3 regions of the Marinobacter salarius genome follow, and region 3 is predicted to be linked to each of the others. Evidence: predicted binding sites of a transcription regulator. Region 3 holds the regulator's gene; each other region holds the start of a gene.
The links. The regulator sigma-54, encoded in region 3, starts transcription at its own class of promoters, with help from an activator protein. The targets are predictions, from matches to a motif close to ANTGGCATNNANNTTGCTNT.

Region 1 (8,011 bases), 1.5 Mb from region 3:
TTTTTTTAGCCAGATCTTCCTTCTCGGGAAGCTCGAGCAGGTATTTGTAGCGAGCATGGTCAGGCAGATAGAAACCGCATTTTTCGATCGCAATTTCGGAAATCGGCTTTTCCCGGCGAGTTCCCTGAAGCGCTGCATGCTCCTTGGTGATCGCTGCCTCAGCCCGTTTGTATTTGTTGTCGGCAAATTTCAGGAAGATCAGCCCAAGCACAGGCGTGGCGTATTCGCTGGACTTGAGATCCGAATTAGCCCGCAGGTTATCGGCGGCGGACCAGAGGTCGTCTTCAAGCTGTTTGAGCTGTTCGGCATTCATGATGAAGTGGCATCTCCAGAAACAACCAGTACACAAAATGTGGAGGAGACTCTAAACAACAATGCGCTACAGGGCCATAGCAAACTGTCAAATCGAAAGGTACCCTTGGCGTGTTCAAATCGATTCCCGGCAGAAGACTCACACCCAGGCTCGCCCAGAATGACCATTACAACAAATAATGCTGTTCAACTTGGCAACCTGATGTGCGCCGTAACCGAAGAGGTTCTCTGGTCACCCGCCCGACAATGGGTTCGCGATCAACTCCCCGCCACTACCCTGCTATGCCGTGTCGGCTCGGGCCAGGCCACTTACCATCGTTTTGACCCACGCCTGAAACAACACCAGATCACCTACGGCAAGCGCATGATTATGGATAAGCACCAGCCTGATGCCGTTGGTGGCTGGCTATCCGGGCGGGAGATTCGCCAGAGAGAGTATTTCGGGGGTATGGTCACCACATTGAACCTGCTGGCGCACACCTGTTGCCACGAATTTGCGCACCTACTCCAGCATGTGTCAGGCCAGCGCTACCGGGGCTCCGTCCATAATCAGCATTTCTACCGGATACTGGACGAGCTCCACGCCAGCGGCGGTGCTGAGGCAGCCAGGCGTCATCTCGCCATCCAGGCCGAAAAGGCAGGGCTTGCCGTGCCCGACGATCCTATTGAGGCGCCAGATACACGCCAGCTCATCGCGAACTGGACGATCGGGGATGCGGTGAGCTTTGGCGCCGGCAAACGTGAGCTGGAAGGTCGGATCATCCGGGTGAACCGGAAAACCTGCACCGTGGAGGGCACCGGGCGCAGCCGTGGCTTGCGATACCGGGTCCCCATGGTTCTGTTACGCGCTCTCGCGGACTGATAGCGCAAGCAGGTCGCGCAACTCCGGAATGCAAGACCCGCAATTGGTGCCGCACTTCAGGCTATTACCCAGGGCTTCTACTGACTCCGCCCCTTCGGCGATGGCGCCAGCGATCTGGTTTTCCCCTACCTGAAAGCAGCTACAGATCATGGCACCCGGATCTTCCACGTCGACGTCCCGTGCAGCCAACAGCGCCCGGCGGCTGGAGTCGCAAAGTTCTGTTTCGGCAAAACAGCGATCCAGCCAACTGGTCTCCGGTATCAACGCCGGATCGCTGTCGACCATCAACACCGCTTCCAGTTGCCCGTTGACCAGCCGGGCGGCGCGAAACCGCCCCTGCGCCACATCGGCCATTACCAGATGCGCTTTTCCGCCCAGCCACTCTGTCATCGACGCCGGCCAGTCAACTGGCTGCCGCCCGGCCAGCCACCAACTGTCGCAGTATTGCAGTGGCACCTGGCACCAGTAGTCGGCCTGCCAGCGCCGGGGCCGATTGCGCCTGACCAGCAATCGTGCATGCCAACGGGCGCGGAATGGCGTAATGTCAGCTCGCCCATGTTTGGCCTCCGGCTGGCCCGAAACAGGGTCTGTCACTGACTCGGTAAGCAGTGTTGCAACCCCACTGGACGCAAACTGTCGATTCCAGTGGATGGGTATAAATACCTCGCCACGACGCTGTTCGGGGCTCTTTCGGACTCGCCCCACGTAACCGCCGTCACCGAGGCTCAACCGCGCCAGATGCCCCTCCTTCAGCTGGTGCGCAACCATGTCGTCGGGATGCACGTCCACATAGGGCTCTGAGCGGTGAGTCAGTAGCCGTGGGGTGTTGGCGGTTCGGGTCATGGTGTGCCACTGGTCCCGTATACGGCCGGTATTGACCACCATGGGGTAGTCGTCACTGGTTTGTTGGGCGGGCAATCGGGTGTTGATGGCGACAAAGCGGGCACGCTGGTTGTCGGTGACAAAACGGCCATCGGAAAACAGTCGTGTCGAGCCTTCAGTCTCCACTCCAGCGCCCTCCATAACTGGCCATTGCACCGGGATCAGCGCTTCATAGCCGGCATCTGAAAGGTTAGCCAGCCCGGCAAGGTTAAACAGGCGCTCACCGTTGTTCTCATGGGCGGACAGGGCTGCGTGTTCGCGAAAGATATCCGCTGGCCGCTTATAGTTAAATGCCTCGCCGAACCCCAGTTTTCCGGCCACGGAACTCATGATCCACCAGTCCGGTTTTACTTCCGCGGGCAGGGGTAGGAAGCAACGCTGCCGCGAAATACGGCGTTCCGAATTGGTGACTGTGCCATCCTTTTCCCCCCAGCCAGCGGCGGGTAGGAGGATGTCCGCGAGGTCCGTGGTATCGGTGTGGGCGACGCAGTCTGAAACAATCACGGTGGGACAACGCGCCAAGGCCTCCCGAACCCGGGCCGAATCCGGCAGACTGACCGCCGGGTTGGTTCCCATGATCCAGATCACCCGGATATCACCACGGTGAACCGCCTCAAACATGTCCACGGCCTTGTAGCCCGGACCATCGGCCACCGCACCGGTACCCCAGAAATCCGCCACTCGTGATCGGGCCCCCGGGCTGTCGTAATCCATGTGAGCGGCCAGGGTATTGGCCAGCCCGCCCACTTCCCGTCCACCCATGGCATTGGGCTGGCCGGTCAGGGAGAAGGGCCCCGCTCCGGGCTTACCCACCCGGCCTGTTGCCAGGTGACTGTTAATAATCGCATTGCCTTTATCGGTGCCGGCAATCGACTGGTTTATGCCCTGGGAAAAGCCGGTGACGGTGCGCGGCGTCTGAGCAAACCAGGCATAAAAGGTTTCGACATCCTCCGGCGCAAGATCACACTGCTCTGCGACCGATTCGACGCTTGGGGCCGCCGCCCGTGCACTTGCCAATGCGTTATCGAAACCCTGGCAGTGCGCATCAATGTAGGCCTGATCCAGGCCACCGTGATCGGCGAGCCAACTCAGCAAACCGTTGAACAATACCGTATCCGTACCTGGCCGCAACGCCAGGTGAAGGTCCGCCAGTTCACTGGTGGCGGTGCGGCGTGGATCAATAACAACCACTCGACGCCCATCCCGCGCACTGGCCTTCATACGCTGGTAAAGCACCGGATGCGCCCACGCGGCGTTACTGCCAGCCAGAACCAGCAGGTCCGCCAGCTCCAGGTCCTCATAGCAACCCGGAACCACGTCCGCCCCAAAGGCCCGTTTGTGAGCAGCCACAGCCGACGACATGCAAAGCCGGGAGTTGGTATCCACATGAGGTGTGCGAATGAACCCTTTGGCCAGCTTGTTGGCGACGTAGTAGTCCTCGGTCAGCAACTGGCCCGACAGGTAAAAGGCCACCGACTGTGGGCCGTGAGTCTTGACGCTGTCCTGTATCGCATGCGCCACCTCGTCCAGCGCCTGCTCCCATTCGCTGCGGCGACCCCTGACAATCGGGAACAGCAACCGTCCGTCTTCCTGGCCGGTGGTTTCGTGAAGGCTGGCACCTTTCACACACAGGCGCCCCTTGTTCGCAGGGTGGTCTTTGTCCCCGGCCACCGGTGTGCCGCCGTCGGAATAGGCCATCACGCCACAGCCTACCCCGCAATAGGGGCAGGTGGTATGAACCGGGTCCGGGCCAGTAGTGTTGAGTAAGTCCACGGTGTCTCCTGAGTGTTACACGCACAAAAAAGCCCGCAATGTCCGGAACTCCCTGAACAGGCAGGAACCGGGCATGCGGGCTTCGTTGCCAGCATTCAGTACCGGGATCAAGTAACCCCGGGCCTGGCAGTTTATGGTTGGCGTGTCAGCTTTCGCTACAAACGTTTCCCAAAGCCCGTGCAAATCCAGGGCCACTCCCGGAGAAAACCGGCCAGCAGGTGTTTCAGCAAACTCTGGGACCGCTCAATACCCCCGTGCCAGGAGTCATAACAGTGCAAAACGCTCAAAAACGCCCAATCAGAGCGCACAGTTAACGAATAAAAATATTTGCCCATGACCTTGAGAAACGGCTATTCCCCTGCTCGCAAGGCACTTCCCGTGACCCTGGCAAATTTATTGCAACGACACTGATGGAACCGTTTTGCTGACAGCGTTAAAGAGAAAGGCATCCAATGCCTGTACATCGAGGAAACCATCATGAATTCGCCAGAACCCCTTCGCATCCTTCTGATCGACAAGGACCCCGAACGGGCAAGCCAGGTTTGCCAGGCGCTCAGACATGAGGGCCATGAAGTCATTCGCCAGCGCCCGGATGCTACCGGCCTGACCGCAGCGGTTGCCCGCGACCAGCCGGACATGGTGATCATTGATATGGACTCGCCCGACCGGGATACCCTGGAGAACATGAGTACCCTCAACACTCACGCACCCCGGCCCATCGTGTTCTTCGCCGACCAGCCCGGTGACCGCGCCACCATCCATGCCGCAGTGAAGGCGGGGGTCAGCGCCTACGTTGTCGACGGCATACAGCCGGACCGGGTTCGCTCGATCATTGACTCAGCCGTAGCGCAGTTCGAGTCCTTTCAGGCACTGAGGGCCGAGCTGGAGGAAACCCGCTCGGCACTGGAAGACCGCAAGGTTATTGAGAAAGCCAAAGGTCTGATCATACGGCATGAGAACTGCGATGAAGAAACAGCCTATCGTATGCTGCGCAGCTCTGCCATGGAGCACAGCGAACGCCTGGCAGTGATGGCGGGGCGCGTTATCAAGCTGTTGGAAAGACGTAGTCAGGGATCGGTCGGTGCCATCCAGAAAGCATCCTGATCAACGCTTTTAGGAGCATCCATGGTTCGTCCAACCCCGCTTCACAAGCATCCCGGATTCAATGTCCGCCTCGGCTTTGTGCCACTGCTGGATAGCGCGCCACTGATTGTTGCGCGAGAGCTGGGGCTGTTTGATGCCGAAGGGCTGGACGTGGAACTGGTGCGCGAAGGCTCCTGGGCGTCATTGCGCGACAAGGTCAGCTTTGGCCTGCTGGACGGCGGCCACATGCTGGCGCCAATGCCGCTGAGTATGTCCCTGGCGACCGACCGCCCCAAAGTGCCCGTTGTGGTCGGCATGGTGCTGAGCCGCAACGGCAACGGGATTACCCTCAGCGCTCGGCTGCATCACGAACTGATCCATTCAGCCACGGATCTGGAGAACCCCATTGCCACCGCTCGCGCGCTGATACGCGTGGCCAGGGGCAGGGGCGAGCCAATACGATTGGCCTCCGTGGCGCCCTGGTCCAGCCATGATCTTCAGCTCCGGGACTGGCTGGCCTCTGCCGGGCCAGATGCGGAACAGCACGTGCAGATCATCCCGGTATCCCCGATACAGATGGTGGATGCGTTTCGATCAAACACCATCGAAGGCTGCTGCGTCGGTGAGCCCTGGAACAGCTTGCTGGAGTACGAGAAGCTGGGGCATATTCTCCATTCCGGCCACCAGATCTGGCAGAACGCCCCGGAAAAAGTTCTGGGTATGCGCGCCGACTGGACGGAGCAGCACGAGGTGATGCACCGGCACCTGTTGCGGGCACTGCTTGCAGCCTGTCAGTGGCTGGACAACCCTCACAACCACGGCCTGCTACGGGACATCCTGGCCAGGCCCGAGTATCTGGGAGAACAGATCAACGTGCTGGATAACCACCCGTACAGTCTGTTCCATCCGCGATTGCATCAACACTTTTTTCGCCACTCCGCCAACTTCCCCTGGCTGTCACAAGCCCATTGGCTGGCAACCCGCCTGACGCTCCGGGGTCAACTCGGCCCGGTGGACGGCGCCATGGTTCGTCAGGTCGTCCGGCCGGATCTGTTCCGCAACGCCGCAGCTTCCATGGGCATTGACGCACCGGTTATCGACAGCAAGACCGAGGGCCGGCACCAACTCCCCTTTACCCTGTCGGGGCGCTACGGCCCCGTGGATGTTGCCAGCGACCGCCTGTTGGGAGAGCACCTCCACGACTGGCTGGCCGACAACCCCATGGCTACGCCCAATAAAGAAGCGTCACGCACTAAAACAGCCACGAAATCCCGCCCTCAATAACACTCATTTTTGTGTTCATTTATTATTATTTATAAATATCAATAATTTAAAAACATGGCACGCAGACTGCTTTGTCAACATGGACGATCTTGCATTCACTGCGCGTGTAAACAGCAGTGACGAAAACTGACAGAACATCAGGCATTGAGGCCTGCGCCCCGGAAACGGGGGGCAGGCTTTTTTTTGTCTGAATAATACTCCGGGAGAGCACCATGCAACTGAGAACACTGGCAGCGACATTCTTGATCTTGACGGCGGCGTGCTCTGCACACGCCGACATCGGCCCGGCCGAAAAGCCGGACCTGAAACTCGGTTTCATCAAACTGACGGACATGGCGCCACTGGCCATTGCCTGGGAACAGGGATTTTTCCTGGATGAAGGCCTGTTCGTGGAACTCGAAGCCCAGGCCAACTGGAAAGTCCTGCTCGACGGCGTTGTGACCGGCACTCTTGATGGCGCCCACATGCTGGCAGGCCAGCCACTTGGTGCGACCATTGGCTACGGCACCCAGGCGGACATCATCACCGCCTTCAGTATGGACCTGAACGGCAACGGCATTACCGTATCGAACGATGTCTGGGAGCAAATGCGCCCACACATTGAAGACGGCAGCGACGGCAATCCCGCTCATCCGATCAGCGCCACTGCTCTGAAACCGGTCATCGACCAATACCGTGACAAGGGCGAGCGTTTTCGCATGGGCATGGTTTTCCCGGTGTCCACCCACAACTACGAGCTTCGTTACTGGCTCGCTGCAGGCGGCCTGAACCCGGGCTTTTACGCCCCACAGCGTGGTGACACCAGCGGCAACATAGACGCCGACGTTCACCTGTCGGTCACGCCGCCACCGCAAATGCCGGCCACCATGGAAGCGGGCACCATTCAGGGCTATTGCGTGGGTGAGCCCTGGAACCAGCAAGCGGTGTTCAAAGGCATCGGTGTGCCGGTCATCACCGACTACGAGATCTGGCCCAACAACCCTGAGAAAGTGTTCGGCGTTACCGAAGACTGGGCCGAGCAGTATCCCAACACCCATCTCCGGCTGCTCCGTGCACTGATCCGCGCCGCCCACTGGCTGGATGAAAATGACAACGCCAACCGTGAAGAGGCGGTGAAAATCCTGTCCCGCTCAAGCTACGTGGGGGCCGACGAGGAAGTGATCGCCAACTCCATGACCGGCACCTTCGAGTACGAGAAAGGCGACGTACGCAAGGTACCGGACTTCAACGTGTTCTTTCGCTACTACGCCACCTACCCGTATCCCTCCGATGCCATCTGGTACCTGAGCCAGATGCGTCGCTGGGGCCAGATTGCCGAGCCGAAGTCCGACGACTGGTATATGGAAACCGCAGCCAAGGTCTATCGCGCGGATATCTACAAGGAAGCGGCCCGAACCCTGATTGAGGACGGCACGCTCAAGGCGGAGGATTTCCCGGACCTGGATGCGGAAAACTTTGCGCGCCCGCACCAGGGCGAGCTGATCGACGGCGTGGCCTTCACTCCGAGGGAACCGAACGCCTACATCGACAGCTTTGAGATTGGCCTGAAAGGCTCGCAAACCCCTTAAGACTTGAGTGTCAGGAGACATCACATGACCACGCTCAGCCAGACCGATTCATTATCATCAGGCCAACGCTGGCTCCGTGCGCTGATAGAAAAGTTGTTCGGCCAGAACCTGGCCGAAACCTTCCGCCAGCTGCTGCTGCCAGCCATCGGTATCGCGCTGTTCCTGGGGTTCTGGCACCTGGCCGCGCCCCAGGTGCAAACATCGCTGGGCGCCTTCCCGGCCCCTGCCGATGTGTTGGAGCAGTCTG
Region 2 (8,011 bases), 1.2 Mb from region 3:
GCCCCATGGCACGGAAGGGTTGAACCCGGAGCACTACGACGTGACTGGTGCGGAATCCCGCTGGAACCTGTCACGCATTGTCGGCGCCTGATACGGCTCGGGTTATCGAGCAATTATTGAATAAGTACCCTGAGCTGTTTCTTCACCCATCGGTAGGTACCTTCGGGGCGGAAGTTCACCAACAGCTCGGATTCTCCTCCGGATTCACCCGCAACAAAATACTCCACAGACGCTGACTGCCAGTCGAAAGAGTGCACCACCACATCCTGATCGCGGGTGCTGATGGCTTCGATGGTATCCAGTTGCGGCTGATCGGCTATCTTGCGTACCCGCACGGTTTTAATAGCGGTGTCCGAAGCGGGGAATTCCGCCACATAATCGTCCAGGTAATAACGGTTGGCCAGTTGGGTGGTGATGGTGTCCAGTTCCCGCGTGAGATAACCCTCGGCGTCCTCGACATCCACATCCTCCAGGCTGCGAACGGCGTTGAGGATGCGATCGCGCTTGCTTTGCAGGTCCTCCCGATACTCGACGTCTTCGTCACGGTCCTCTTCTTCGTCCGGGCGAGGGTCCGCGTTGGCGATTTCCTCTTCGGTGGGTGGGTCTTCACAAAGCTCATCGTCGGCTGGGTAGAAGCAGATGCTTTGCAGCAACTGGTTGGCGGGAGACGGCGAGTTGCCGCCTTCGGCGAAGTCGCTTTCAGGAACATTGAAGTCGATCGGCGCGTCCAGGTCGGGTAGCGCGGCATTCAGTTGCGTAATAACCCGCTCCCGTATGTCGATGCCCTGGCCATTGGAGAGGTTCAGGCTCCAGTTGAGCGCCAGTAGAAACCGCGTCATGTTGATCAGGGTAACTTCATCCTGGATCAGTTGCTGTTCTGTCAGTCGGTGGTTCTGCAGTCCTTCGTCGGTGGTGCCTGGTATCTCCAGCGCAGTTCGCAGGTCCGGGAAGAATTCCAGAGGGGTGACAATGGACCGCGCGGGAATCCCATCCGCCAGTTGCAGGTTGCCGACGCGAAGGCTGATCCGTTCGCCGGGGTAGTAGTTGAAGCGTCCGTTGGCGTCAGTGGTGCCGTTGCGGCTGGCTGTGGAATAGGTAAGCCCGGTGATACCCGCCGGCATGAGCTGCCCCGTGCGTGAACCGTCATCTCCGCCGCTGCCGTCGCCACCGAAGCACCCGGCCAGTAGGACCGTTAATGCGAGCGGGCAAATCAGAGACGGTAATGCAGATGTGAAGTGAACGGATCTCATGGTGGCGCGTACATTCCCTGGCGTTCGGTCGGTGGTGCAAGACCTTTTGTAAGTTGTTGTAACCGGCATTATAAGGACGGCACTGGTGCCATATCGGGAAACCTGTCGCAGTTTGGGGTTTTAGTCGGTGTAGCGGGATTGCGCCGAACTACTTGAATTTCACTTTCCGGGCCTCCAGTTATAGCTTTTGTTTTTTCTATTCCACTATTGGGCGCGGCAGCAGCATTGTCGGTGGCCCCTGCAGCTCTGGATTCACTATGACCAACGCACTTGAAATCGAAGGTCTGGTCAAGACCTATGGCGACGGCTTCCAGGCCCTGAAAGGGATTGACCTGCATGTCGCCGAAGGTGACTTTTTTGCCTTGCTAGGACCCAACGGGGCGGGGAAGTCCACCACCCTTGGCATTGTTTGCTCACTGGTGAATAAAAGCGCGGGCAAGGTTCGCGTATTCGGATCTGACATCGACACCCATCTATCGGACGCCAAACTGAACCTGGGTGTTGTGCCCCAGGAGTTCAACTTTAACCAGTTTGAGAAGGTGTTCGACATTGTGACCACCCAGGCGGGCTATTACGGTATTCCTCTGAAGAAGGCATCGGAGTCCGCAGAAAAGTACCTGCGCCAGCTTGGGCTCTGGGATAAGCGCAATACGCCGGCCATGATGCTGTCGGGGGGCATGAAGCGGCGGCTGATGATTGCCCGGGCGCTGGTGCATGAACCCAAGCTGCTAATTCTGGATGAGCCCACGGCCGGGGTGGATATCGAGTTGCGCCGCTCCATGTGGACGTTCCTGGAAGAGATGAACCGACAGGGCACCACCATCATCCTGACCACCCACTACCTGGAGGAAGCGGAAGCCCTGTGCCGCAATATTGCCATCATCGACCACGGCAAGATCCTGCGTCACACCAGCAAGCGAGCGTTGTTGCAGCAGTTGAGCTCTGAAACCTTTGTGCTGGACACCGCCGAGCCGTTGACGGAAGCACCGGTGCTCGACGGTTTCTTCAGTCACATGGATGACGAGGGTGCCCTGGTGGTGGATGTGGAAAAGGGCCAGAGTCTGAACGGCATGTTCATCCAGCTGGAAGAGCAGGGCGTTCGCGTGGTCAGCATGCGCACCAAAGCCAACCGACTCGAAGAGCTGTTTATCCGCATGGTTGAGGACAACAACCCCCGTAACGCCACCCAGGGAGAAACCGCATGAGAACGGATGCGATGCTGACCGCGTATAAAACCATCGTCACCCGTGAAATCCGTCGCTTCATGCGGATATGGCCACAAACCCTGTTGCCACCGGCGGTCACCATGACGCTGTACTTTATTATTTTCGGCAACCTCATTGGCTCGCGCATCGGGGTGATGGGCGGCTTCGATTATATGGCGTTCATTGTTCCAGGGCTGATCATGATGTCGGTGATCACCAGTTCCTACGCCAACGTGGTGTCGTCGTTTTTCTCCATGAAGTTCCAGCGCAGCATTGAGGAGTTGCTGGTGTCACCTGTGCCCAACTGGGTGATCCTCGCCGGCTATGTAACAGGTGGTATGTCCCGGGGATTGGGCATTGGGTTGATCGTAACGCTGCTGTCACTGGGCTTTACGCAGTTGTCGATCCATCATCTGCCGATGGTGATCCTGACGGTGTTCCTGACATCGGCGCTGTTTTCGTTAGGTGGTTTCATCAATGCCATGCTGGCGACCAAGTTTGATGATATTTCCATTGTGCCGACCTTTGTTCTGACACCGCTGACATACCTGGGCGGGGTGTTCTACTCGATCGACATGCTGCCGGGGTTCTGGCAAGGGGTGTCGATGATCAACCCGATACTCTACATGGTGAATGCCTTCCGCTACGGTATTCTGGGCGTGTCGGATGTTAATCCCTACGTTGCCCTTGGTATGATTCTGCTGTTTATTGCCATTCTGTCTGCCATTTCCCTGCGCATGTTGGCGCGCGGTAAGGGCATACGTCACTGATGAAGGTTTCCCAGGATTGATCATGGCCCTTAATGATGCCCCGCTGGGCAAATCCAGCGACTACCCGGATGCCTACGATCCGCAATTGTTGTTTCCCGTGGCACGGGAGGAAAACCGTTGCCGCATCGGCCTGGAGGATGGCCGCTGGCCCTGGTTCGGGGAAGACTTGTGGCAGGCCTGGGAAATTTCCTGGTTGCGCACCGGGGGCGTGCCCGCAGTCGCCTGGGCGGAAATTCGGGTGCCTTCGGCGTCGCCATCCATTATTGAGTCCAAGTCCCTCAAGCTGTACCTGAATTCCCTGAACCAGACGGTGTTTTCCTCCGCCGATCAGGTTCGGGATGTGATTGCCCGTGACCTGTCGAGCGCAAGCGGTGCGGCGGTCAATGTAGACCTGCACAGTGTTGATCAGGGAGCGAGAGCGGTCGGTCGGCCGGAAGGCTTCGTGCTGATCGACGACGAGGATGTGGAATCCGTGGGCTACGACTACAACCCGGACAGCCTGCAGGCGACGGGTGATGTGGTGTCGGAGAAACTGTGTTCGCACCTGCTGAAAAGCAATTGCCCGGTCACCGGCCAACCGGACTGGGCAACGGTGCTGATCGATTACACCGGCCCGGCGATGGACCGGGCAGGGCTGCTGCAATACATCGTGAGTTTTCGCCAGAAGCAGGACTTTCATGAGCATTGTGTGGAAACGATGTTTACCGACCTGATGGCCCGTTGTCAGCCGCAGAAGCTGTCGGTTTGCGCCCGTTATACACGGAGGGGTGGTCTGGATATTAATCCATGGCGCAGCACCAACCCGGAGGAGGCAGTAGGGCCACGGTTGATCAGGCAGTAGGTGTAAAGGCGGGAACGGTCAGGAATCCTCTTCCTGACGCAGTCGCTCGGCGGCATCCTCGAGTGCAGACAGGATGGACTCCCGCTCCCGTTCGGTGATTTTTTCCGAATCCAGGTACATGGCAAAGCCATTGCGTTCGTGCTCAAGGAAACTGCGGTTGGGGCCCATGTCGCGGCGGAAATCCACCACTTCGTAGATGGAGACCGGGCGGCCGAAGCCTTTCACCGTGATCTCGCCCTTGTCGCGGCACATGATGCGGTCCTTGATCAGCGAGAAGGTTTCGTAGGAGATCAGGATTTCACCGGGTTCAGCCAGGGATTCCAGGCGGCTGGCCAGGTTCACTTCCTTGCCGATGATGGTGTAGTCCATACGGTTCTCGGCGCCGAAGTTGCCAACGGTGGTGTAGCCTGTGCTGATGCCCATGCGGATTTCCAGCGGTGTCTTGATACCCTGGCTGCGCCATTTCTGCCGCATGATTTTCATGTGTTTACGCATTTCCACCGCCATGGACACGCAGGCGAAGGCATCTTCTTTCTGGCCCCGGCTGGTGGGGTCACCGAAGAAAATCATGATGGAATCGCCAACGAACTTATCGATGGTGCCGCCGTATTTGAGGGCCACTTCCGACATTTCATTGAAGTAGTGGTTCAGCAGTTCCGTCAGTGCTTCCGGCTCCATCTCTTCGGACAGCTCTGTAAAACCCTTGATGTCGGAGAAGAAAACGGCCAGTTTCTTGCGTTGTGTTTCCAGCCGCACGTCCCTTTCGCCGGTAAAGATGGACTGCCACACCTGCGGTGACAGGTACTTGGAGAGTTTGTGGGACAGGGCAATGGATTGTTCCCGCTGATTCTGGATCTGGGTTTTTGCCATCATCAGCGCGCGGGCCTGCTGATGGGAATAGAACGCAGTCACACAGATATAGAGGCCGGTGGCACTGATCGCGATAATACTGGTGATCATCGGCGACTGCAGCGACTCGGCGGGGCCCACGATGGCAACGCCGATGGCGCCGCAGGCGGCCATGATCATGGTGCCTAGCAGCCACTGGCGGATGCCGCCCACAATCAGGCAACTGAACATCAACATCAGTACCACGGCCACGGAGGGTATGGCGATCAGGCCGATGCAGCCGACAAATCCGCCCCCGATGGCGCAGTCCAGCAGCAGCATTTTCTGGCGGATACGGGGTGAGTTGCGAAGGAACGTCCTGCGGGTGAGCTGATGGGCGATGTGTGGCCAGGTAAGGGCGCCGGCAAGCAACCACAGCATCCAAAGGCCGAAAATGTCCTGGAGTACACCGGAGACTATAATGCCGGCAGTCGCCGTATACGCCAGTATTCTGCCGTTGTAATCCGGCATGGGGGGAATGGCAATCGGATGGTTCTGCGCGTCAAGCACGGCGGCCTTGCTGGCACTGGTACTGGCGTTACGCAGGTCAATCGGTGCGCTCATCATTCAGAAACGGATCCGCCCGACGAGCATATCTCTGAACATCACCCAATCGCCCATCAAACTGTACAGTGGGTGTTTGAAGGTGGCGGGTCGGTTTTTCTCGAAGCCATAGTGGCCAACCCAGGCAAATCCGTAGCCGATGACGGGCAAGAGCAACAGATAGAGGAACTTGGCCGTTACAATGGCATAGAGTGTGACGAGGATGACCAGTAGGCTGCCGACGAAGTGAAGCCTGCGGCAGTTTACATCGCTATGTTCTTCAAGGTAGTACGGATAGAAGTCCGCGAAACTGCGGAATGTTTGCTGTTGGCTCATAGGGCGTCTACCGGCTCGCTTATCGTTTTTAAGGTAGATAGTACTGTCTGATAGTGGAAAGTACTTAGACTAAAGACTAACAGTAAACCATCTGTCCCACAATTCATACGGTCGTTTGGCCCGAACTGACGTATTGAAATCAACCAAAGCGAGGCGATATGACAGCAGTAATGGAAGCCCTGTTAAACCGATCTTCAGAGCCACGCCTGGAGGCGCCAGCACCGGACCCGGAAACGCTTGAAAATGCCTTTGCCTGCGCCGCGAGGGCACCGGACCATGCGCTGCTTCGGCCCTGGCGGTATCTGGTGATTGAGGGAGACAAGGCATTGAACGCCCTGGGCGAATTGTTTGCTGCCACCTGTGGCGACGACGCCTCGGAAAAGGAACGGGAAAAACACCGCAAGAAGGCATTGCGGGCGCCTATGGTGATCGTTGGCATTGCGTGCTATCAACCCCATCCCAAAGTGCCGGAGATCGAGCAGTCCATGTCGGCCGCGGTGGGGATGGGGTATTTGTTGCTGGCTCTGGAGTCCGCCGGGTTTGGAGGCATGTGGCGTACCGGTGCCATGGCGCACGATCCAGCTATCAAACGAGGCTTGGGGCTGCAGGACAATGAGATCATAACCGGGTTCCTGTATACCGGCAGTGTCAGTGCGAACAAGCCCAGCATACCCAGGCCTGACCCCAAAGAGTTTGTCCGGCGCTGGCCCCACTAGTTGCCGCCCCGTTGCCCCCGCCCCGGCGCGGGGGAAATCCCTTGCCGCTTTCCGCCCTCAATTTACGATTCGGATAAGCCGATACCTGCCTCAGCCCGCACACCGCAACACCTCCTGAAAACTGGCATTGCGATTGCTTTTACCTCTGCAAGAACGCACAAACGGCAAAACGACCAACGCCGTGTGCAGGAATCGGAGGCACTATGGCAATTTCCCTGGACAAAGCATTAGGCATTCATCAGCACGCCCTGGAAGGCAGGGTAAAGCGTGCGGAGGTGTTGGCCAACAATCTCGCCAACGCCGATACCCCGGGCTATAAGGCGCGGGATGTGGACTTTCAGGCGATGATGCAGAAGGCCCAGGACAGCATGAGTGGTTTCGGCATGACCCGTACCCACGAGTCCCATATGGACACCTCGCCCATGGGCGCCGACAGCGAATTGCTCTATCGGGTACCGCACCAGCCGTCCGTGGACGGCAATACGGTGGATGCCCAGCAGGAGCAGACCCGCTTCATGCGCAATGCCATGGATTACCAGGCCAGTTTCCAGTTCCTGGACGGAAAGGTTTCAGGCATCAAAAAGGCACTCTCTGGCCAGTAAAACTGGGCGCAGCCATTAACTGAGGAGCACCATCATGTCTCTGGGTAACATTTTCGACATCGCCGGTTCCGGTATGACAGCCCAGTCTCTGCGGCTGAACACCACTGCGTCCAACATTGCCAATGCCGAGACGGCCAGTTCCAGTACGGATCAGACCTATCGCGCCCGCAAGCCTGTTTTCGCGGCGATACAGCAGTCCATGCTGAATCCGTCTCAGCAGAGCATGGCGTTTGGCAGCGACAACGGCCCGGGGGCAGGCGTTCGGGTTGAAGGCATCGTCGAGAGCGATGCCGAGTTGCAGATGCGCTACGAGCCCGATCATCCCGCCGCGAACGAAGATGGGTATGTGTTCTACCCCAACGTCAACGTGGTTGAAGAGATGGCGGACATGATGTCGTCGTCGCGCAGCTTCCAGATGAATGTGGACATTATGAACAGCGCCAAATCCATGATGCAGCGTATCCTGACCCTGGGTCAGCAGTAACCGAGCGAGGATTGAATCATGAGCGTAGTGAATAACACGACAGACGCTTCGGATGTGCTGAGCCAGTATCGAGTGCAGCAGGACCAGGCCAAGAGCGGAAGTGAGCTTGGCAAGAACGAGTTCATGGAATTGATGATCGCTCAGCTCAAGAACCAGAACCCTCTCGAACCTCAGGACAACGGCGAATTCATCTCCCAGCTGGCGCAGTTCAGCTCCCTGGAGGAAATGCAGAGCCTGTCCGGCAGTGTCGACGATATGGCCAGCCAGTTCCGCTCCACCCAGGCGTTGCAGGCCTCTGCGATGGTCGGGCGTACGGTCTTGGCACCATCATCCATAGGTGTGCTTGGCGCGGACGGTGAGATTTCCGGCAACGTTT
Region 3 (8,011 bases):
GTAGATATCCTCGAAGTTGCTCAGCTCCCCGGAGAGGTTACGGGCGTCGATGCTGACCGCCATCTTTCCCAGCCGGCCAGGAGAATTCTGGTTGGTGGCTTCCTGCGTGAGAGGGAACAACAGGCCAATAGGCAGGTTGTCGATGCAGTAAAAGCCCAGGTCTTCCAGAACATGTAACGCGGTACTTTTCCCGGAACCTGATCGGCCGCTGACGATGATCAGTTTCATAGCCCGTTCACCTTGGATGTGGAGTTGTTCAGCTTGTTTCGGCTGTCATCCGGCGATAGAGAGAGCCTGCATCAGTGCACTGACGCAGCTGGTCGCAGAATGCACGTTCGTTGAACTTTTCGGCTAGCTGACTCAAAAGCTCAAGATGCTCGCTGGTGGCTTCCTTGGGGACAATCAAGGTGAAGACGAGATCCACCGGCTGGTTGTCGATAGCATCGAACGCAACGCCTTCTTCCAGGGTCAGCAAAACGCCGACCACGTGATCCAGCCCTTCCAGTCTGCAGTGGGGGATCGCGATGCCCTGTCCGATACCCGTGCTCCCCAGTCGCTCCCGTGCGACCAGGTTGGTGAATATCTGGGTGTCGCTGAGCAAAGAGTCGTGTTGCTGGATCTGCTCGGCAATGGTTTCCATAACCCGCTTTTTGCTGGAGGCAGGCACCCGGCAAAGGGTTAGCTCCGGCGCGAGAATGTTCTCGATAGTCAGGGATGTGTCGGTCATGAATCGACTGCAGTTCCGTAAAAAAAGGCTGCGGCACGTGTTGCATGGTTAGCCAGTGCCGCAGCTCGATTAACTGTCATGCAGGGGTGCGTCCTAGCGGGCGCCGTTCCCATGCATCCGGTCTACGTTCTTTTCCTTGTGCTTCAGGATCTGCCTGTCCAGCTTATCTACCAGTCCATCAATGGCAGCGTACATATCGCTGTTTTCGGCCTTTGCGTGAATCTCACCACCTATCACGTGAAGCGTAGCTTCCGCCATCTGGCGCACTTTTTCCACCTCAAGGGTAACCTGGCAATTGCTGATATGGTCGAAGTGCCGCTCAAGCTTTTCAAATTTGCCTGATACGTAATCTTTCAGTGCGGGAGTCAGTTCTACGTGATGGCCTGAAATATTGAGTTGCATAGGCTTCTCCTGTTTTCAGCTTACCGGCACCCGTTAGGATGCCGGCTGTGTGCCACAGCGTTATGCTGCAGGCGGTATATTTTCAGGAAAGGGCTCTCCCCGTGAGGCGGGGAACAGACGCTTTCTACACCAGTCGCTTTCGCTCGTTGGATGGAGGAATGTGCATTGCCTCGCGATACTTGGCCACGGTTCGTCTAGCCACTTTGATACCCTGGTCTCCTAGCATGGCTGCAATTTTACTATCGCTCAATGGCTTTTTCGGAGTTTCCGTTGCAATCAGCTTTTTGATCATCGCGCGGATTGCCGTGGATGAGCACTCTCCACCCTCGTCGGTACTGACATGGCTTGAGAAAAAATACTTAAGCTCAAATATGCCTCGCGGTGTGTGCATGTATTTCTGGGTGGTGACGCGTGAAATGGTCGACTCATGCATTTCCACCGCCTGGGCAATATCAGAAAGAATCAATGGTTTCATGGCTTCCTCGCCATGATCCAGGAATCCCTGCTGGTGCTCGACAATACGGGTGGCCACCTTGAGCAGGGTTTCGTTACGGCTTTGCAGGCTCTTGATGAACCACTTTGCCTCCTGCAACTGGTCCCGCAGGTACGTGTTGTCGGCACTGCTGTCCGCCCGCTTTATAAGAGAAGCATAGCTTGCATTCACACGAATGCGCGGTGCAATTTCAGGATTCAGTTCCACGCGCCAGCGCTCATTGTGTTTGCGCACGATCACATCGGGAATGACGTAGTCCGGCTCGGCCTGGTCCAGAGTGTCGCCAGGGCGCGGATTCAGTCCGGTAATAAGGGCCAGCACATCCCGTAGCTGTTCTTCCTTCAGGCGGCTGCGACGTAACAGTTGGGCGTAATCACGGTTACCCAGCAGGTTTATGTAGTGGGTAATCACCAGTCGGGCCTGAGCCAGCCAGGGTGTTTCCGGGGGCAGCTGATTCAGCTGGATCAGCAGGCATTCCTGCAGATTACGGGCGAACACGCCGGGTGGATCGAAGTGCTGCAGGCGATGAAGAACGGCTTCCACTTCGTCCAGTTCCAGCGGGTCTTCATCGGATTCGTCCACCATGCCTGAGTGAATTTCCTCAAGCGGAGACGTCAGGTAGCCGTGGTTATCAACCGCATCCATCAGGGCGTGGGCAATGGCCTGATCCCGCTCGCTCATGGGCGTCAGGTTCAACTGCCATTCCAGGTGGTCCTGAAGCGTTTCAGTGGGGGAGTTGCGGGTTTCGAAGTCGTTGTCGTTTTCGTCGTCGTTACGGGCCGCTGAAGCTGGAGCGGACTGGTAAATGTCATCCCAGGCGGTGTCGACGGGAAGGTCATCAGGAATGGTGTCGGGGCTATCCGTTTCTGATGACCAGTCAGGTCCGTTTTCGGATTCGTCCCAGTCCGTTGCGGTGTCGGAGGTGGTGTTGGATTCCTCGGTTGACGCTGTTTCAGAGGACTCGTTGTCATTGTCCGTGGATTCCGGACTCTGGTTGTCGTCGTCTTCCGAGGTTTCCAGCATTGGGTTGGATTCCAATGCCTGCTGGATTTCCTGCTGAAGGTCCAGGGTGGAGAGCTGCAGAAGCCTGATAGCCTGTTGCAGCTGGGGCGTCATGGTCAGGCTTTGGCCCAGCTTTAACTGTAATGAGGCTTTCATAACCATGGTTCAGGATCCGTCACTCGGTCTCTCTCTTCCGTCACTCAGGCTCTCTCTTTACGTCACTCGGGCGCTCTCTGGAGCCGGGGTTGCATAAAAACTCTTTGTATGCTGGCTACTTGCCGCACCAAGCAAGTTCTTTGCCGAGTGTACTACAGGCGAAACTCGTTGCCCAGATACACTTCCTTGACCTGCTGGTTGGCCAGTATATCGTCCGAGTTGCCAGAGGCAATGATATGGCCGCCACTGACAATGTAGGCATTCTCGCAGATATCGAGGGTTTCCCGCACGTTGTGGTCGGTGATCAGTACGCCGATGCCCTTGTCCCGCAGGTGCCGGATGATCTGCTTGATGTCGCTCACTGAGATGGGATCGACCCCAGCGAAGGGCTCGTCCAGCAGGATGAATGCCGGCTCCATCGCCAGTGCGCGGGCAATCTCCACCCGTCGTCGCTCGCCACCTGACAGGGCCATGCCGACGCTATCGCGGATGTGGGTGATGTGAAACTCTTCAAGCAGTTCCTCCAGCTTAGCCTCCCGGTCCGCGCGCTTGAGTTTGCTGCGGGTTTCCAGGATGGCCAGTATGTTGTCGCGCACGGTGAGCTTGCGGAACACCGATGCTTCCTGGGGCAGGTACCCGATTCCCTTTCGGGCACGGCCGTGCATGGGCAGGGGCGTTATGTCCTGATTGTCGATGGTGATTCGACCGTTGTCGGCGGGAACCAGGCCAACAATCATGTAGAAACACGTCGTTTTGCCCGCGCCATTGGGTCCAAGAAGGCCGACTATCTCGCCGCTGCGAATTTCCAGGGAAACGTCGATGACGACCTTCTTCTGCTTGTAGCTTTTTGCCAGGTTACTGGCCCTGAGAACTGCCATCGGTATCCTGTTCGCCGGAGTTGTTGTCTGGATTGTTGTCTGGATTGTTGTCTGGATTGTTGTCGGGATTGCCGCGTGGCTGTATCACCATCTCGACCCGACCGCTGCCATCGCCCTGATCGGCGGAGCCTTCCGCCGTCACAACACGTTCGGCGCTATCATAGTGAATGATATTGCCGCGGAACAGGTTGCCGCCCTGTTCGATAACGGCTTCGCGTTTAAACGTGACCCGATTGTCCGAGGCGGACCAGGTGATCGTCAGGGCGCGGGCGTCGGTTTCGCCCTGGCCTTCCATTGCCGGCTGGCGGTAGCGTGCCGGGGTACCGGTGGCTTCAATGCGGCTGACGCCATTTTCGTCCCGGTGGAGCACAACCTTGTCCGCCACGAGGTTGGCGTCGCCCTGGCTCATTTCAACCGAACCGGTATAGGTTGCAATGCCCTGACCTTCGTCGAGCCGCGCGTTGTCGGCGTTGACCGTGATGGGTTGATCGGACTCCAGATCAAAGGCCGCGGCGAATGGCATGCCAACGGTAAGTGTCAGTGCCAGAACAATCGCTGAGAGTACCGGGCGCGAAGCAACCGATTGGTGTCCCTTGCGGTGAGGGTGGGGCATGAATTTACTTGCCGGGCTCATAGCGTCCTTCCACTTGAGAGTCGAGTTCGAGGATTCGGTCATCAATCCAGGCCTTCATGCCGGTTGCGCGGGTCAGGCTGAACGAATCGGTCAGTTTCACCGGAGCGTCTGTGTAAACAGTACGCTCTGCGTTATCCAGTGTCAGCGTCGACGTGGTTAATGTCAGTGGGCGCCCACCTTGGGCTTGCTGGGACACCCGAACATCCCCGGTCAGGTGGACCAGGTCGTCAGCTTCCATGAACTGGCCTTTGTTGGCCTGGACTTGCCAGGGTGCGTCACCGGGTTCGCCGTAAAGCGTCGCATTCGGCGATTCCATGATGGTCTCGCTGCGGGCCTCGAATTGCTCAATACGCGGGCTTTCGAACTGTGCGGTAAGCTGCCCGGTCTCATCGAAAGAGAGGTAGCGACCATTTACCACGAAACCGTCTGGCTCCGATTCTCCTCTCAGCGCGGCGGCATCCACCGGCTCTGATGACTCGTCACTTTGCCAGAGCAGGAAAAACAGTGCCACTATCGTGAGGGCCAGCCCCAGGGTTCGTACCCAAGGCCGTGCATAGAGGGCTTGGGCGGCCATTCAGTCCTGCTCCAGGTAGGGTTGCAGGCTGGCATTGAGTTGCCCGCAGGCACAGAGCAGCAGTTCACAGGCTTCACGGACTGCGCCGCTGCCCCCCGCGGCCGACGTGCAAAAATCCGCGTGCTGGCGCACCAGCCAGTGGCCATTGGGTACCGTTATGCCTAGCCCGGCATAGCGGATCGCGGGCAGGTCCGGAAGGTCGTCGCCCATGTAGGCAATCTGGTGTGGCGCGATCTCCAGCCGTCCCGCCAGTTCCCGCAGGGCGACTTTCTTGTCCTCACGGCCCTGCATCAGGTGCGGGATGCCGAGGTCGTTCATGCGTTTTTCCGTCAGCGGCGAACGTCGTCCGGTAATGACAGCAACGTTGATGCCGGCAGCCATAACCTGTTTGATGCCCAGGCCGTCGAGAATGTTGAAGCCTTTGATCTCGTCGCCCGAGGCGCTGAACAGCAGAGTGCCGTCGGTCATGATGCCGTCCACATCCAGGGCCAGGAGGCGAATGGCAGCGGCTTTCTCGATCAGGTCCGCTGGCCATTGAGGGCGCAGAGTGTCGGCCATCAGATCACTCCCGCCCGCAATAGGTCGTGCATGTTGATAGCGCCAGTCAGTTTGCCGTCGCGATTGATGACGGGCAGGGCGTTGATCTTCAGCTCTTCCATCATGTTCAGTGCCTCGGCGGCCAACTGGTCATCGTGGATCACACGCCCGTTGCGGGTCATGACCTCGGCAATCGGCGTGTTGTGAATGTCCACGGAGCGATCCAGGGTGCGGCGCAAGTCGCCGTCTGTGAACACGCCGACCAGGTCTCCCCCGGTATTGATGACCGTCGTCATACCCAGGCCCTTGCGGGAAATCTCCAGCAGGGCGCCGCTGAGGGTGGTGCCTTCCTGCACGCGGGGGATCCGGTCCCCGGTGTGCATAATATCGGTGACACGCAGCAGCAACCTGCGGCCCAGGCTGCCGCCGGGGTGTGAAAGCGCAAAGTCCTCTGTGCTGAACCCACGGGCTTCAAGCAGCGCCACGGCCAGGGCATCGCCCATCACCAGAGTGGCCGTGGTGCTTGAGGTGGGGGCCAGTCCAAGGGGGCAGGCTTCCTGGGCAACGCTGATATCCAGGTTGGCAACGGCCTCCCGGGCCAGGATGGAGTTCCCATTGCCCGTCATGCTGATCAGCGGGGCTCCCATGCGCTTGATTAACGGTAAAATAGTCAACACTTCGCTGGTGTTACCGCTGTTGGAAATGCCCAGGACCACGTCCTGACTGGTGATCATTCCCAAGTCACCGTGACTGGCTTCGCCTGGGTGTACGAAGAACGATGGCGTACCAGTGCTGGCGAGGGTGGCGGCGATCTTGTTACCGATATGGCCGGATTTTCCCATGCCGGTCACAACAACACGACCCTGACACGCCATGATAACTTCGCAGGCGCGAACGAAATGGTCATCAATCCGGTCGGTCAGGGCGTGGATGGCCTCACGCTCGATCTCGATGGCTCGCAGGGCGGATTCTCTGAAGGTCTGGCTGGTCTCGGTGTTCATCTGGCTTCCGGGTTCGAAATGTTGATGCTTTTCATCGTGGCAAAAGTATATCACTTCAATGGCTGTGACTGCCCTTCCTGACAAGACGTTCAGCAAAAACTGATCATTGACATCAGTTCATTTTGTGACGGATGGATTGAGGTTCACGGCAGGTTGACATAATGTAGCGCACTCATTAAAGGCTGGGAATGCGGGCTCACCGACACCCGGGCGGTTTTGGAAGCAGGTATGGACACATCCCCCTACATTGAATTGAGAGAAGTGGTTTTCACTCGCGGAAATCGCCGTATCTTTGATGGCGTCAGCCTGGACATTCCCCGCGGCAAGATTACCGCCATCATGGGGCCGAGCGGCACCGGCAAGACCACGTTGTTGCGGCTGATCGGCGGCCAGCTGAAACCGGACTCCGGCAGCATAGTCGTCGCGGGGGAGAAAGTTCCTCAGCTCAAGCGCAAGGCGCTTTACCGTCTGCGGGAAAAGATGGGGATGCTGTTCCAGAGTGGAGCGTTGTTCACGGATCTCAGTGTCTTTGAAAACGTGGCGTTCCCGCTCCGGGTTCATACCACCTTGCCGGAGGATATGATCCGCGACATCGTTCTGATGAAGCTCGAAGCTGTGGGGCTTCGCGGAGCCCGGGATCTGATGCCGGCAGAACTGTCTGGTGGTATGACCAGACGTGTGGCGCTGGCGCGCAGCATCGCGCTGGACCCAGAACTGATCATGTACGACGAGCCTTTTACCGGCCAGGACCCGATTGCCATGGGTGTCCTGGTAAAGCTGATCCGGGATCTCAACAGTTCCATGGGCCTGACCAGTGTGCTGGTGTCCCATGATGTGCCGGAGTCCCTGAGTATCTGCCACTACGCCTGTATCGTCGCGGATGGTCGTATCATAGGCGACGGCACACCTGAGGAGTTGAGGGCGCACCCATCGGAACAGGTTCAGCAGTTCCTGCGTGGTCATCCGGATGGTCCGGTGCCGTTCCACTATCCGGCTGCCGATGCGGCTCAGGACTGGAGTATGGCCGGGAGGGGGGATTGATGGACCGGCTGGCGGCTTTTGGCCGATTGGGGATGAACGTGATTGCATCGCTCGGCCGCTCCGGGCGTTTCCTTGCCGGTGCCCTGGGAGGCGTCCCACGGCCCTCGGTCGGTTTTCCGCTGCTGCTGACGCAGCTGTACTCCGTCGGTGTTCTGTCCCTGGCCATCATAGTGGTGTCCGGCCTGTTTATCGGGATGGTTCTGGGGTTGCAGGGGTACACCATCCTCAGCGACTACGGATCTGAAGCCGCGATCGGTCAGATGATTGCCCTGACCCTGGTGCGGGAACTGGGCCCCGTGGTGACCGCGCTGTTGTTTGCCGGCCGCGCGGGTTCCGCACTGACGGCGGAAATCGGGTTGATGAAAACCACCGAACAGCTTTCGAGTATGGAAATGATGGGCGTTGATCCGCTGCGCCGCGTGATTGCCCCTCGTTTATGGGCGGGCTTTATTTCGGTGCCCGTGCTGGCTGCGGTGTTCTCGGTGGTTGGCATATGGGGTGGCATGCTTGTGGGCGTTGAATGGCTGGGCGTGTTCGAAGGGTCATTCTGGGGCAATATGCAGTCT

Region 1: the regulator sigma-54 is predicted to act here: its motif matches at 6,250-6,269, upstream of R1T46_RS03185 (CmpA/NrtA family ABC transporter substrate-binding protein).
Region 2: the regulator sigma-54 is predicted to act here: its motif matches at 6,670-6,689, upstream of flgB (flagellar basal body rod protein FlgB).

Annotation. Positions count from the first base shown of each region.
Region 1 is NZ_CP136693.1:675,152-683,162, forward strand. Features, by position in the region: gene R1T46_RS03160 (N-6 DNA methylase) at 1-313, opposite strand, end outside; gene R1T46_RS03165 (hypothetical protein) at 473-1,174, shown strand; gene R1T46_RS03170 (nitrate reductase) at 1,154-3,829, opposite strand; gene R1T46_RS03175 (ANTAR domain-containing response regulator) at 4,307-4,933, shown strand; gene R1T46_RS03180 (CmpA/NrtA family ABC transporter substrate-binding protein) at 4,955-6,196, shown strand; gene R1T46_RS03185 (CmpA/NrtA family ABC transporter substrate-binding protein) at 6,409-7,764, shown strand; gene R1T46_RS03190 (ABC transporter permease) at 7,789-8,011, shown strand, end outside.
Region 2 is NZ_CP136693.1:3,398,392-3,406,402, reverse strand. Features, by position in the region: gene R1T46_RS15735 (HD-GYP domain-containing protein) at 1-91, shown strand, start outside; gene R1T46_RS15730 (organic solvent ABC transporter permease) at 114-1,250, opposite strand; gene R1T46_RS15725 (ABC transporter ATP-binding protein) at 1,508-2,455, shown strand; gene R1T46_RS15720 (ABC transporter permease) at 2,452-3,225, shown strand; gene queF (NADPH-dependent 7-cyano-7-deazaguanine reductase QueF) at 3,248-4,066, shown strand; gene R1T46_RS15710 (adenylate/guanylate cyclase domain-containing protein) at 4,085-5,521, opposite strand; gene R1T46_RS15705 (DUF962 domain-containing protein) at 5,522-5,833, opposite strand; gene R1T46_RS15700 (nitroreductase) at 5,992-6,549, shown strand; gene flgB (flagellar basal body rod protein FlgB) at 6,753-7,151, shown strand; gene flgC (flagellar basal body rod protein FlgC) at 7,186-7,635, shown strand; gene R1T46_RS15685 (flagellar hook assembly protein FlgD) at 7,654-8,011, shown strand, end outside.
Region 3 is NZ_CP136693.1:2,218,172-2,226,182, forward strand. Features, by position in the region: gene rapZ (RNase adapter RapZ) at 1-228, opposite strand, end outside; gene ptsN (PTS IIA-like nitrogen regulatory protein PtsN) at 257-727, opposite strand; gene hpf (ribosome hibernation promoting factor) at 821-1,129, opposite strand; gene R1T46_RS10265 (RNA polymerase factor sigma-54) at 1,254-2,780, opposite strand; gene lptB (LPS export ABC transporter ATP-binding protein) at 2,933-3,658, opposite strand; gene lptA (lipopolysaccharide transport periplasmic protein LptA) at 3,636-4,181, opposite strand; gene lptC (LPS export ABC transporter periplasmic protein LptC) at 4,276-4,866, opposite strand; gene R1T46_RS10285 (KdsC family phosphatase) at 4,867-5,424, opposite strand; gene R1T46_RS10290 (KpsF/GutQ family sugar-phosphate isomerase) at 5,424-6,404, opposite strand; gene R1T46_RS10295 (ATP-binding cassette domain-containing protein) at 6,633-7,445, shown strand; gene mlaE (lipid asymmetry maintenance ABC transporter permease subunit MlaE) at 7,445-8,011, shown strand, end outside.